2 linked regions of the Egicoccus sp. AB-alg2 genome follow. The protein of the gene in region 1 binds, or shares a complex with, the protein of each later gene. Links are inferred from orthologs where the notes say so. Each region holds a gene or a part of one and is shown on either strand. Other genes may lie near its edges. The genes, in order: groL and metK.

Region 1 (7,295 bases):
CCGCGTTCGGCCGCGATCCAGGGCTGCAACTCGGGCAGGTGGACCCGGCCCCACTGCTCCCAGGCGAGATCCCCGCGGCCGAGCCGCGACCAGACCAGCCCGTGCCAGACGGGCAGCGCCGCCTCGTGCCGTAGCCCGACGGGCGCGGCCGGATCGAGGTCGACGTCCGGCGGCAGGAGCGCGGCGAGCGCGTCGTCCGGAGGGATGGGAGGCGTCACGGGCGAAGCGTACGTGCCGACGCGCGTCGTCGGACCGCGCGGCCGGTGCGTGTCAGCGGAACGTCCAAAGGCTGTTCAGCAGGTAGTTGCTGATCGGGATGGCGACCAACGCGACCAGCTGCACGAGCGCGTAATGGCCCTGCGCCCAGGCCGTCCCGGCCGCCATGATGCCGGCGTTGAGGAGCAACCCGACGCCGGTGACCGCGAGGAAGCGGGGCAACGCGACCCGCGTCGCGGTCGTCGACGCGAAGACCCAGCGCTTCTGCAGCGTGTAGGACACGGCCACGCTGCACAGGAAGCCGACGGTGGAGGCGGCCACGGGTACCACCCCGACCACCTCGACGAGGACGAACAGCACGCCGAGGTGGGTGGCGGCACTCGCGGCGCCGGCCACGCCGTAGCGCACCAGACGCCGAAGCTCGCCCAGCCGGTGGACGACCCCTCGTGGACCGGCGCTCACGACGTGCCGTCGTGCGGGCCGGGCGACGGAGCGTCGTCCGCGTGCACGCGCTCGGCGACGAGGTAGCGCGGCCGCCCCTTCACCTCGTCGTGGATGCGGGCCAGGTAGCTGCCGATGATGCCGAGCCCCATCAGCACGAACGTGCCCTGCACGAGCAGGACCAGCAGCAGGGTCGTGAAGCCGGGCACGGTGTCACCCATCGCCCAGCGCACGAGCGTCTGGATGCCGAGCAGGAGGGCGAAGACCGCGAAGACGACGGCCGCCACGGTCACGAGGTGCAGCGGCGCGGCCGTGAAGGAGGTCAACCCGTCCAGCGCGAGGCGCAGCAGCGACCGGGTGCTCCACCGCGACGTGCGCTCGCCGACGTCACCGACGTCGAATTCCAGGCGTGTCCGCCGGAACCCGATCCAGGTGCTGGTGCCGCGGAAGAACAACACCCGCTCCGGCAGGGAGCAAAGCGCGTCGACCGCCGGCCGGGACAGCAACCGGAAGTCGGAGGCGTTCTGCAGGTCCACGCCCGTGGCGCGCGAGAACAGCCGGTTGAAGCCGCGGGCCGTCACCTGGTGCAGCACTGATTGGCCGGTGCGGGTGCGCTTGACGGCCTCGACGACGTCGGCGCCCGCACGCCACTGGGCGACCATCTGCGGCAGCAGGTCGGGTGGGTGCTGCAGGTCGGCGTCCATGACGACGACGGCTTGCCCGGTCGCCGACTCGAGGCCGGCGATCATCGCGGCTTCCTTGCCGAAGTTCCGCGACAGCCGCAGGCCGTGGACCCGTGGGTCCTGTGCGGCGAGGTCGGTGATGTGCTGCCAGGAGTCGTCCCGCGAGCCGTCGTCGACCAGCAGTACCTCGAAGTCGATGCCGTGCTCGTCGAGGACGGCGGCGACCTGCTTGGCGAAGGCCGCGACGCCGTCGCCCTCGTCGTGGACGGGGCTGACGACGCTGAGCGTCGGTCGCTGACGAGGATCCGGGCTCATGCGTCCGCCTCGCAGAAGGGACGGCCCCACTGTGCCTGGGCACCGTTGCGGACGGCATGACGAAGCCGCTGGTGGTGGCGTTCGTTGCCGTTGACCTCGAAGAACTCCTCGAGCAGGGCGCACCGACGCGCGTCACCCTCGGGCGTGGGCACGAAGGCGAGCATCTCCAGCGCGATGCGGTCGTGCAACGGCGGCTCCGCGGACGTGCGCTCGGCACGGGCGAAGGTCTGGTTGGCAGACACCGTGACGAGACAGACCACCGTAAGCACGGCCGTGCCGGCGGCGACGACAGCGCGGCGGCGAGGCCCGCGATCCCGGCCGGCCAGGGCGAGCAGCCCGGCGACCAACACCATGGCCACGCCCGCGAGCAGCAGGTTGGACTCGCGCCAGCCGTGGCCGAGCGGCCAGCCGTCGAGTGCCCGCTGCTGCACCTCGCGGCTGAGGGCGGTGAGCAACGCCGCGGACAGCGTCGTCACGGCGCCGGTCGCCGCGACCGCCAGCAGTGCCCGACCGCCGACGACCGGCGCCGCGCTCGCCCGGCGTGCCATGACGACCGCGAGCGCGACGATGACGGCCCACACCAGCAGGTCGGCGGCCCGGCTGGTGAGGAACCAGTTCCCGGGGGTGCGTCCGACGGCCACGTCCCAGGCCGACCACGGCAGCCAGGAACCGAGGCGGTTGACCAGCACGCCGGGGACGTCGCTGCTGAGGTGGACCTCCGACTGCGCGTAGCACGTCGTGACGCTGCAGCGCTGGGCGATGTACAGGCGCAGCGGCACGAACACGGCCAGGAAACCGGCCATGCCGGCGCCCAGCTGCCGACCCGCGGCGCTGGCGACGAGGTCGCGGACGGACAGACGCAGCGTCAGCAGCCCGCGGCCGGCCACGGCCAGCACGGCCACCGGCGCGACGAGGTAGGCCAGCTCGTTGAACGACGCCATCGCTGCACCGAGCAGGAACGCGCCGACGACGGCGCCGGTCCCGAGCCGCCGCCGTTCGAAGGGGCCGTGCCGCACGGCGACGAGCGCGACGCCGACGACCACGGCCGCCGTGGAGAAGTACATGTCCGTGAACAGCACCACGGTCGACTGCGAACCGGCGGCGATCAACAGGCCGGCGGCGGCGAGCGGGACGAGGTGGGCGACGGCCGACGGGGGTGCGGCCCGCAACGGCGTTCGCGAGGCGACGGCGGCGGCCAGCAGCGTGCTCAGCACGACCAGCGCGACCATCGACACCGAACCGAGCAGTCGCGACGTGACGTTCGCGGGCAGGGCGAGCAGAAAACTCAGCTCGAAGGTGAGCAGGTCCTGGCTGCGCTCGAGAATCCGTCCCAGCGGCCGGAAGTTGCCGTGGTTGTTGAGGTAGGTCGGCACGCCACGCGCCGTGTCGACGAGCAGCCCCCAGGGCCGACCGTGGTACTCGCCCCCGAAGGCATAGATGTTGAACCGCTTGTCGGCCCGGAAGGCGATACCGAGCAGCGGCAGGGTCGTCAGCAGCGGCAGCACCGCGGCGCGTACGAGCGTGGCCGTCCACGCGGCGCCATGGCCCGACGGCTCGGGGGCCGACGGCTCGGCGTCGGCCCGATCGATCAGCGCGGCCGACGACTCGCCGGCGCCGCGCACACTGCGTTCATCCACCGGTACACGATCCCCCGCTGCGTGGCACGCGCGAAGGGCATCACAGCGGTTCCGTTCGCGACCGTCGTCACCCCGGGCGGGAGAACGGGGTGCGACGGGCATCGAGGACCGCGGTGGCTGCCACGCGCGTCGCGGAGGATACCCGCGGTCGACCGACGGGCGCTGCCGCCACGGGAAAGGCCCCGCCGTGTGGCGGGGCCTTCCCGGTGCGACGTGCTCGCCGCGGGGGCGTGGATCAGAAGTCCATGCCGCCCATGCCGTGGTCGTGGCCACCGGCGGCCGCCTCGTCCTTGGGCTCGGGCTTGTCGGCCACGAGCGCCTCGGTGGTGAGGAGCAGACCGGCGATCGACGCGGCGTTCTGCAGCGCCGAACGGGTGACCTTGGCCGGGTCGATGACGCCGGCCTTGACCAGGTCCTCGTACTCGCCGGTGAGGGCGTTGAGGCCCGAGCCGGGCTCCATGCCGCGGACCTTCTCGACGACGACGGAGCCCTCGAGGCCCGCGTTCGACGCGATCCAGTACAGCGGGGCGGACAGGGCCTGGCGGATGATGCGGGCACCCGTGGCCTCGTCGCTGTCGAGCTCGAGCTTGTCGAGACCGGCCTCGGCCTGCAGCAGCGCGGTGCCACCGCCGGCGACGATGCCCTCCTCGACGGCCGCACGCGTCGCGGACAGAGCGTCCTCGATGCGGTGCTTGACCTCCTTGAGCTCGGTCTCGGTCGCAGCGCCGACCTTCACGACCGCGACGCCGCCGGAGAGCTTCGCGAGGCGCTCCTGGAGCTTCTCGCGGTCCCAGTCGGAGTCGGTCTTCTCGATCTCGGCCTTGATCTGGTTGATCCGGCCGGTGATGTCGTCCTGCGAACCGGCGCCCTCGACGATGGTGGTCTCGTCCTTGGTGATGACCACCTTGCGGGCACGGCCGAGCAGGTCGACGGTGGTGTTCTCGAGCTTGAGACCCACCTCCTCGGAGATGACCTGGCCGCCGGTCAGGATCGCGATGTCCTGCAGCATGGCCTTGCGGCGCTCACCGAAGCCCGGCGCCTTGACGGCGGCCGACTGGAAGGTGCCGCGGATCTTGTTGACGACCAGCGTCGCCAGGGCCTCGCCCTCGAGGTCCTCGGCGATGATGACCAGCGGACGGCCACCCTGCATGACCTTCTCCAGCACCGGGAGCAGGTCCTGCACGGCCGAGATCTTGGAGTTCGCGATGAGGATGTAGGGGTCCTCGAACACGACCTCCATGCGCTCGGGGTCGGTGACCATGTAGGGCGAGATGTAGCCCTTGTCGAACTGCATGCCCTCGACGAAGTCGAGTTCCATGCCGAAGGTCTGCGACTCCTCGACGGTGATCACACCGTCCTTGCCGACCTTGTCCATGGCGTCGGCCAGGATGCGGCCGATGGTCGGCTCGTTGTTGGCCGAGATGGCCGCGACCTGGGCGATCTCGTCCTGGGTCTCGATCTCGCGAGCCTGGTTCGCGATCTCCTCGACGACGCGCTCGACGGCCTTGTCGATGCCGCGCTTGAGCTGCATCGGGTTGGCGCCGGCGGCGACGTTGCGCAGACCTTCCTTCACGATGGCCTGGGCGAGCACGGTGGCGGTGGTGGTGCCGTCACCCGCGACGTCGTTGGTCTTGGTCGCGACTTCCTTGGCCAGCTGGGCGCCCATGTTCTCGTAGGCGTCCTCGAGCTCGACCTCACGAGCGACGGTCACGCCGTCCTTCGTGATCGTGGGAGCGCCCCACTTCTTGTCGATGACGACGTTGCGGCCCTTGGGGCCCAGCGTCACCTTGACGGCATCCGCGAGCTTGTTGACGCCCTTCTCCAGGCGCCGGCGCGCGTCCTCGCTGAAGCTGAGGATCTTCGCCATGCGGTGTCCTCCTAAAAAGGTGGTGTGTCGGGTCCGGTCGGGGCTTGTCAGCCGACGACGGCGAGGATGTCGCGGGCCGACAGGATCAGGTACTCCTGGCCCTCGACCTTGACCTCGGTGCCGCCGTACTTGCTGAACAGCACGGTGTCGCCCGCGGCGACGTCCAGCGGGATGACCTCGCCGGTGGTCTCCGAGCGCTTGCCCGGGCCCACGGCGACGACGGTGCCCTGCTGCGGCTTCTCCTTCGCGGTGTCCGGGATCACCAGACCACTGGCAGTGGTCTGCTCGTTCTCGTCGATGGTGACGATGACCCGGTCATCGAGAGGCTTGATCTTGACCTCGGTGGCGGTGGCCAATGTGCCCTCCCTAGGTCTGTCTTCGGCGGGGTGACGCGAGTCGCGACCCCGTGACGGACGGAAATGTGGGCGCGCTGGAACAGCGCGGGTCCCGGATCCGGGTTCGGTGGCCCGAGGGGCCGGTCCCGAACACCAGCGCGTCAGGTGCGCTGGCACTCCCGGATTCCGAGTGCCAGCGCGGACGCTAGCACTCGCCCTCGAGGAGTGCAAGAGCTGCCCGGCGCACCGACCGCGACGTTGAGGGGCGGGGACTCAACCCCCGCTCCGCCGGCCCGGCCCACCTCGACCGTGCTCCGACCGCCCGCGAGGCATGCGCCGGTCGGCCGCCCGTTCGGCGACAGCTCGCGCAGCCAGAGCGCTCCGTGATCGATCGATTACGAGGCGTTATCGGACTAGGTCGCAAGCCCTCCGAAGGGGCTACCCGCTCTGGCCGACCCGGCCGCCAAGACGGCCGAACGTCAGGGACATTCGCAATCGGCCGCATGGCCGCGAGCCGCTTGAGTGCTCGGTACGCCGCCTAATCCATGGGAGAACGCGGCGTCGGACACCGAACCGCGGTGACCGTACGGGGACGCAGGGACCTCTGGACCAACAAGCGGTCGCCGGAGCCGGCAGTGGGCGCGTACAGGGCGCCGGCTGCCGTCCTCGGGTCCAGAGCGAGCGAGTGGCGAGACCGACCCCGGAACCGACCAGCGCGTCGGCTCCCCGGGAGTCGACGCCGACGCTCGAGAGGTTCTGGCATGACGCACATTCGACGGAGGCACGCCGCCTCCCTCGTCGCGTTGCTGGCGCTGGTGATGGCGGCTTTCGCGCCCGCCCTCGTACCAGCGGCAGCACACGCGGACGACCACGGCACGGAGAGGGACGCGCCCGCCGCCGACGGCGGCACCATCGCGTGGACCGGCAACGGCAGCGACAACCTGCCGTGTCCCGACGGTATCCACTGGGTCTTCACGGCCGGATCCGTGGACAGCGCGCAGTTGACGTTCAACGGGACGACCTACCAGCCGACCAAGCACGTCGGCGCGGTGCACTTCTCGACCCCCGGCGCGAGCTCGGCAGCGGACATCGACGCTTCGGTCTCCTACACCGGCGACACGGGCTCCGGCAACGCCGTGCTGACGATCAGCAACTGCGAGGGGACCGGCGACGACGAGGGCGACGACAACGGCGACGACAACGGCGACGACAACGGCGACGACAAGGGCGACGACAAGGGCGACGACCCGGGTGACGACGAGAAGCCCGCGCCGCTGCGCCTGACCTTCATGCAGGAGTGCCCTGAGGACGTCGAGGAGCGCGACGGCAAGGTCCGCTGGCGCGTCAGCAACCCGAACGACGTCGAGGTGACCTTCACGTACGAGGTGGTCGGCACCGCCATCACCGGCGAGGGCACCGTCGCTGCCGCCTCGACGACCGAGTTCTTCACGGCCTTCGGGAAGCAGACCGTCCGGTTGAAGGTCGACGGCGAACAGGTCGACGTGAAGGCCGGCGGCGACACGTACCGCGACGACTGTGACGTGACGGGCGACGAGCCCGGCGACGACAACGGCGACCAGCCCGGCGACGACGACGGCGACCAGCCCGGCGACGACGACGGCGACCAGCCCGGCGACGACGACGGCGACCAGCCCGGCGACGACAACGGTGACCAGCCCGGCGACGACGACGGCGACCAGCCCGGCGACGACGACGGCGACGAGGGCCCTGAGGCCGGCGTCGACCTCGAGGTGAGCGTGGTCTGCCCGGAGGGTGCCGCCGGCTTCGTGGTGACCGCCCA
Region 2 (7,349 bases), on another replicon or contig:
CCGGCGGTCGGGCCGCTGATGGGTGGCGACGCCGGCGCCGGGCGGCTTGTCGAACCCGACGAGGCCTACGCCCGGATCGTCGCCCACCTCCAGGCCACCCGCAGTCGCCGTGACGACCTCGCCGGCCGGCGGGTGCTGGTCACCGCCGGCGGCACCCGGGAGCCGATCGATCCCGTGCGCTTCCTCGGCAACCGCTCCAGCGGGAAGATGGGCTTCGCGGTGGCGGCCGCGGCTGCCGCCCGCGGCGCCAAGGTCGATCTCGTCGCCGCGCCGTCATCGTTGGCGACGCCGCCGGGTGTGGAACGCCACGACGTCACCACGGCGCTCGAGATGCGCGACGCCGTGCTGGCTCGGGTCGACGCGGTCGACGTGGTCGTCAAGGCCGCGGCCGTGGCCGACTTCCGCCCGGCGCAGGCGGCGGCCTCCAAGCTCAAGAAGGCGGCCGGGGCTCCGCGGCTGGAGCTGGTGCCCAACCCGGACATCCTGGCGGAGCTCGGTGCCCGCAAGGCCGGCGGAGGCCTGCGAGCCCTGCTCGTCGGTTTCGCCGCGGAGACCGACGACGTGGAGGCCTACGGGCGCGACAAGCTCGCCCGCAAGAACGCCGATCTGCTCGTCGTCAACGACGTCGGTGCCGCCGACGCCGGCTTCGGGGTCGACACCAACCGCGTCGTGATCCTCGGCCGCGACGGCAGCCGGGTCGAGGTGGCGCTGGCGGCCAAGACGATGGTGGCCGACCGGATCCTCGACGAGGTGGCGGCCCGACTTCGCCAGGGCTGATCCTCGCTAGGCTGGCGCGTCGTCCGCGCCCCGCTCCGTGAGGTGCCGGACGTCCACGTCTGCCAGGAGTACCCGTGTCGCGTCGAAGCCTGTTCACGTCCGAGTCCGTGACCGAGGGGCACCCGGACAAGATGGCCGACCAGATCTCGGACGCCATCCTCGACGCCATCCTGGCCGAGGACCCGCAGGGGCGCGTCGCCTGCGAGACGCTGGTGACGACCGGTCAGGTCATCATCGCCGGCGAGATCTCCACCGAGACCTACGTGGACATCCCCCGCGTCGTGCGCGACACGGTCCTGTCGATCGGCTACGACCACCACGACATGGGCTTCGACGGCAACACCTGTGGGGTTTCGGTCGCCATCGACGAGCAGTCGCCCGACATCGCGATGGGCGTCGACACGGCCTTCGAGTCGCGCACCGGCGAGGACACCGACCCCTACGCGCTGCAGGGCGCCGGCGACCAGGGGATGATGTTCGGCTACGCCACCGACGAGACCCCCTCGTTGATGCCGACGCCGATCTACCTCGCGCACCGGATGGCCCACCGCCTGTCGGACGTGCGCAAGTCGGGCGAGATCCCCTACCTGCGTCCCGACGGCAAGACGCAGGTCACCGTCGCCTACGAGAACGGGGTGCCGAAGGCGATCACGGCGGTTGTCATCTCCACCCAGCACCGCTCGGAGATCGACCTGTCGACACTGCTGCGGCCCGACATCGAGGAACAGGTCATCCAGCCGCTGCTGCCCGACGACATCGACACATCGGACGTGAAGGTCTACGTCAACCCGACCGGCCGGTTCGAGCTGGGCGGTCCGCTGGCGGACGCCGGCCTGACGGGCCGCAAGATCATCGTCGACACCTACGGCGGCATGGCCAGACACGGCGGTGGGGCGTTCTCCGGCAAGGACCCGTCGAAGGTCGACCGATCGGCGGCGTACGCGGTGCGGTGGGTGGCCAAGAACATCGTCGCCGCCGGCCTCGCCAAGCGCGCCGAACTGCAGGTCGCCTACGCGATCGGCGTGGCCTCCCCGGTGTCGCTCAACCTGGAGACCTTCGGGACCGAGCAGGTCGACCCCGACGCGATCCTGCGCGGCGTGCGCGAGGTCTTCGACCTGCGCCCCGCCGCCATCGCCGACGCGCTGGAGCTGCGCAAGCCGGGCTACCGCCAGACCGCGGCCTACGGCCACTTCGGCCGCGAGGGCGACCGGTTCACCTGGGAGCGCACCGACCGCGCCGACGCGCTGCGTCGCGCCGTTCAGTGACGCCGTCGGCGTCGTGACGCCGGGCCCGGACGATCCGGACCGGACCCGTTCGGAAGCCCGCGGGCCGGAGCCGGACCAGCTCGGAGCGGACGGCCCGCCGCGGCGCATCGCCCGGGTCGTCGTCGAGGTGGAGCCGTTCCACCTCGACCGCGCGTTCGACTACCTCGTTCCCGACGACGTCGAGGTGGTGGCGGGCCAGCGGGTGCAGGTCGCGTTCGCGGGCCGGTCCGTGCGCGGCCTGGTCGTCGAGGTGGGCGACCACAGCGAGGTGCCGCCCGCGCGGTTGCGACCGCTGAAACGGCTGCTCGGCGAGCACGTCTGGGTGCGACCGGACGAGCTGGGCCTGCTGCGGTGGGCGGCCGACCGGTACGGGGCGCCGCTGGCCGACGTGGTCCGGCATGCCCTGCCGGCGCGCACGGTGGACGTCGAGCGGCGTGCCGCCGACGCCGGCTGGTTCCCACCCGGCACGGCCCGCCGTCCGCGCCCCGACCCACCGCCGCCGGCCGCCGACGTCGACGCCGCCTGGGCGGTCTACGGCGAGTCGGGCACGGAGCTGCGGGCGGCCGTGGCCGCCGGCGCCGGCTCGTTCCTGTGGCGGCCGCTGCCGGGCGAGGACGTCGCGGCCCGGCTGGCCGAACTCGCGCAGCTGTGTCTGGCCGGCGACCGCGACGTGCTCGTGCTCGTGCCGGATCCGGCCTCGCCGGTCGCGGACGCCGTGGTGGCCGCCGCCGGAGACCTGGCGGTCGACCTGCGGGGCGGGCCGTCGCCGCGGGTGGCCTACCGCCGCTGGCTGGAGGCGCGCTGCGGGATCGCCCGGGTGGTCGTCGGCGAGCGCGGCGCCGTGTGGACGCCGCTGGAGCGGCTCGGGCTGGCCGTGGTGCTCGACGAGGCCAACCCGGCCTACAAGGAGCGGCGCAGCCCCCGCCACCATGCCCGCGACGTCGTGCTGGAGCGGGCCCGCCGCGCCGGCGGGGTCGGCCTGGCCGTCGCCACGGTGCCCAGCGCGGTCGCCTGGCGGCTGCTGCGGGAACGGCGGGTCGCGCCCGTCACGCCGTCGCGGGACGCCGAGCGCGACGCCCGCCCGCGCGTGCGGGTCGACACCGGTGAGGGCGAGCCACGAGCTCGGCTGACGCGGGCGTCCTGGCGGTCCCTGCGCGAAGCGGTACGGGCCGGCAGCTACGGGGTGCTGCTCGCCAGCCGTCGCGGAGAGGGTCGGGCCCTCGTGTGCGGACGCTGCGGGGAGCGGACCGCGTGCCCGGTTTGCGCGTCGTCGCTGGCCCTGCACGGCGCGTCGGTGTCGTGCGACGGCTGCGGGTGGCAGGCGCCCCGCGTGCCGGCCTGCCCCGCCTGCGGCGAGCGGCGCGTCGTACCCTTGGCGGCCGGCGCCGCCCGGCTGGGGGCCGAGCTCCGGCGCGCATTCGACGTGCCGGTGGCGGTCCTGGAGGGCTACGGCCAGCCGGCCCCGGACCCGCCGGCCGTGCTGGTGATGACCCGCGGGTCGGTGCTCGACCGTCCGCCGGGTCCGGTCGGCGCGGTCGTGCTGCCCGACCTCGACGGCTCCCTGCGGCGGCCGTCGCTGGACGCGGCCGAGGACACCCTGCGGCTGGCGATGACCGTCGCCGCATGGACCGTGCACGGCCGCGTCCGCACCTCACCCGGCCTGGTCGTCGCCCAGACCCGCGAACCCGACCATCCCGCGATCGCGGCCCTGGCGGGCTGGGACCCGGGCGCGTTCTGGCGGGCCGAGGTCCAGCAGCGCGCCGCCCTGCGGTTCCCGCCGCTCGCGCACGCATTGCGGCTCGACTTCGGCGCCGACCCGACCGGCGACCTCGAGGCGTTGCGCGCGGCGCTGCCCGCCGGGGACGACCTGCTCGGCCCGGTCCCGGTCGACGGCCGATGGCAGCTGCTGCTGAAGGTCGACGACCGGGCCGCGACCCTGGCCGCGCTGCGGCCGCTGCGCGAGGCGTGGAGCACGGACGACCGCGACGTGCGCCTCGACGTGGATCCGGTCGACGCCTGGTGACCGGCAGGCGGCGCCCGGACCACCGGGGCTGGCGTACGCTTGGCCGCGACGACGACGTCCCAGGAGCACCTCGTGAGCAGGCTCGAGATCCGTATCTTCGGGGACCCCGTGCTGCGTCAGCGCGCTCACGAGGTCGAGGACTTCGACGGCCGCCTCGCCAAGCTGGCCGGCGACATGTTCGACACCATGCGCGCGGCCGAGGGCGTCGGCCTGGCCGCGAACCAGGTCGGCGTGCTCAAGCGGCTGTTCACCTGGGAGGTCCCGCAGGAGGATGGCGACGACCTGGGTGGTGCGGTCGTGAACCCGACCCTGCTCGACGCCTCCGAGGAGGACCTGCAGGACGGCGAGGAGGGGTGTCTGTCGTTCCCCGGCCTGTTCTACCCCGTGCAGCGGCCGCTACGCATCGAGGTCGGCTACCAGGACCTGGGCGGCGACCACCAGAAGGTCCAACTGGAGGGCTACTTCGCCCGCATCTGGTTGCACGAGATGGACCACCTCAACGGCATCCTGTTCGTCGACCACCTCGCCAAGCACGACAAGCAGGAGGCGTTGCGCCGGATCCGGGACTACCGGATCGAGCAGGGGCTCGACGACCCGACGCCGCCGAAGCCGGGCGGCCTGCTGCTCGGCCGTCGCCCGCGCTGATTCGCCGCGCGGTCGGCGCCGCCCCTCGACGCAGCGGTCGCGGGGCCCCGCGTCGCCGTGCCCCGCTGCCCCGACCCGGAGGAGCTCCCCGTGCGTGTCGCGTTCCTCGGCACCCCTGAGGTGGCCGTGCCCGCCCTCGATGCCCTCGTCGCGGCCGGCGACGTCGAGGTGGCCGTGGTCCTCACCAACCCCGACCGTCCGAAGGGCCGCTCGCGGACTCCGGTCGCGCCGCCGGTGAAGCAGGCCGCGCTCGCCCACGGGCTCGAGGTCTGGCAGCCGGCCAAGCCGAGCGAGGTGCTCGACGAGTTCGCCGCGCTGCAGGTGGACGCCTGCGCGGTCGTCGCCTACGGCGCGCTGCTGCCCAAGCGGTTCCTGGAGGCCGGAGGCCGCGGGTTCGTCAACCTGCACTTCTCCCTGTTGCCACGCTGGCGCGGCGCCGCTCCCGTCCAGCACGCCCTGCGGGCCGGCGACGAGAGGACCGGCATCACGACCTTCGTGCTCGACGAGGGCATGGACACCGGCCCGATCCTCGACCGGGTCGTGGTGCCCATCGACCCCGACGAGTCCGCCGGTGACCTGCTCGCCCGTCTGGCACGGCTGGGCGCGCCCGTGCTGGTCGACTCGATCCGGCGACTGGTCGCCGGCGAGGAGCCGGTGGCCCAACCCGCCGAGGGTGCGACGCTGGCGCCGAAGATCACCCCGGACGACGTGCGCATCGACTGGCGGGCGCCGGCCCGCGCGGTCGTCGACCTCGTCCGCAGCGCCGACCCGGCCCCCGGCGCCCACACCACGTGGCGTGGCCGGCGCCTGAAGGTGCTGGCCACCCGCGCCACGGACACGACCGGCGAGCCGGGCACCGTCGTCGCACGCACCGGCGAGGGTGTCGAGGTGGCCGCGGGTGACGGGGCCGTGCTGCTGCGGCGCGTGCAGCCGGAGGGCAAGGCCGCGATGGACGGCGTCGCGTTCGCCAACGGCTACCGGCCCGAGCCGGGCGAACGGCTCGGCGAGTACGCCTCGTGAGCGACGCCGGCCTGCCCGCCCGACGCGCCGCGCTGGCGGCGCTGACCGCCGTCGACGAGGACGACGCGTACGCCAACCTCGCCGTGCCGGCGGCGGTCGACCGGCTCGACGCCGCCCGCGACCGCGCGTTCGCGTCCCACCTGGCCTACGACACGCTGCGCTGGGAAGGCACCCTGGACTGGGCGCTGCAGCAGGTGCTGACACGGCCGCTGGACGCGGTCGAGCCCGCGCTCCGGCGGATCCTGCGACTGGGCGCACTGCAACTGCTGCGCACTTCGGTGCCCTCGCGCGCCGCCGTGTCCACCTCCGTCGCACTGGCGCGGGAGGTCGTGCCCCGCAACCGCGCCAAGGGCGCCGGCGGGTTCGTCAACGGCGTGCTCCGCAACCTCGATCGTCGCCGCGACACCCTGCCGTGGCCGGACGCGGACGCCGAGCCGGTCACCGCGCTCGCACTGACCACCGCCCACCCGGAGTGGGTCGTCAGCGACCTGCTGCACCGCTACGGGCTCGAGCGCACCCGCGCGATCCTGGAGGCCGACGACGCGCCGCCGGGGGTGACGCTGCGCGCCACCGGCGACCGCGACGCGCTGGTCGCCGAGCTGCGCGACGCCGGCCTGGACGCCCGGCCCGGCAGCCTGCCCGAGTCGGTGCGGGTGCCCGGCGCCGATCCGCGCCGGCTGGACGCCGTCCGCGACGGCCGGGCCGCGGTCCAGGACGAGGCGTCGATGCAGGTGGCCCGGGCGACCGGCGCCGGGCCGGGGGAACGGGTGCTGGACCTGTGTGCCGGCCCGGGCGGCAAGAGCGCCCACCTCGCCGCGCTCGTCGGTCCCGCCGGCCGGGTCGTTGCGGTGGAGCTGCATCCCCACCGCGCCAAGCTGGTCGAGCAGGCGGCCGCCCGGCTGGGCGTGGACGTCGACGTCCACGTCGGCGACGCGACCCGCCCGCCGCTGCCCGCCCAGGAGCGCTACGACCGGGTCCTGCTCGACGCGCCGTGCAGCGGGCTGGGCACCGGCCGCCGCCGTCCCGAGGTGCGCTGGCGGCGCCGGCCGGCCGACGCCACGGAGCTGGCCGGGGTGCAGCGCCGCCTCCTCGACGCCGCCGCGGAGCGCGTCGCCGCCGGCGGCACCCTGACCTACGCGGTGTGCACCTGGACGGCGGCGGAGACCGAGCAGGTCGCAGCCTGGTTCGACGACGCCCACGGCAGTGGGTTCGAGCCGGGGGAGCGGCGGCAGCTGCTGCCCGACGCCGACGACACGGACGGGATGTACGTCGCCACCTGGCGACGTCGTGACCAGCCCGACCCCTGAGCGACGCGTCGGCCGAACGCTCGGGCGGCGCGCCGCAGACGCTTGAGCGGGGCACCTCGGCGGCCGATGGTGGGATGACCGTCGCGGCTACGCTGCCGTCAGCGTTCGCCGTGGCCAGAAAGGGCCGTTCCGTGCATGACCTGCGTGTCGCTCCGTCCATCCTGTCGGCCGACTTCGCGCGTCTGGCCGACGAGATCGCGGACGTCGCCCCGGCCGTGTCGATGATCCACGTCGACGTGATGGACGCCCACTACGTGCCCAACCTCACGATCGGCCCGCCGGTGGTGAAGAGCCTGCGGGCGGCGACGCCGC

The links.
Region 2: the proteins of groL (region 1) and metK are in contact, whole or in part, in a cryo-EM structure (PDB 8P4O), measured with the Escherichia coli proteins. The link is inferred for Egicoccus sp. AB-alg2 from one-to-one orthologs.

What each region holds. Positions count from the first base shown.
Region 1 is NZ_JBGUAX010000003.1:56,889-64,183, reverse strand. The notes cover bases 2,844-5,735. They hold groL (chaperonin GroEL), read right to left. Parts: upstream 5,160-5,735; coding sequence 3,528-5,159; downstream 2,844-3,527. Other genes in these bases: groES (co-chaperone GroES), read right to left, coding at 5,207-5,515; ACERM0_RS05610 (hypothetical protein), read right to left, coding at 2,844-3,292. Also shown: ACERM0_RS05625 (hypothetical protein), read right to left, coding at 1-218; ACERM0_RS05620 (GtrA family protein), read right to left, coding at 271-678; ACERM0_RS05615 (glycosyltransferase family 2 protein), read right to left, coding at 675-1,655; more of ACERM0_RS05610, read right to left, coding at 1,652-2,843; ACERM0_RS05595 (hypothetical protein), read left to right, coding at 6,256-7,295.
Region 2 is NZ_JBGUAX010000002.1:44,243-51,591, reverse strand. The notes cover bases 1-2,946. They hold metK (methionine adenosyltransferase), read left to right. Parts: upstream 1-851; coding sequence 852-2,042; downstream 2,043-2,946. Other genes in these bases: ACERM0_RS02835 (hypothetical protein), read left to right, coding at 2,056-2,946; coaBC (bifunctional phosphopantothenoylcysteine decarboxylase/phosphopantothenate--cysteine ligase CoaBC), read left to right, coding at 1-777. Also shown: more of ACERM0_RS02835, read left to right, coding at 2,947-4,065; def (peptide deformylase), read left to right, coding at 4,138-4,710; fmt (methionyl-tRNA formyltransferase), read left to right, coding at 4,801-5,730; 16S rRNA (cytosine(967)-C(5))-methyltransferase RsmB, read left to right, coding at 5,727-7,037; rpe (ribulose-phosphate 3-epimerase), read left to right, coding at 7,169-7,349. UniProt on the Escherichia coli protein: Catalyzes the formation of S-adenosylmethionine (AdoMet) from methionine and ATP.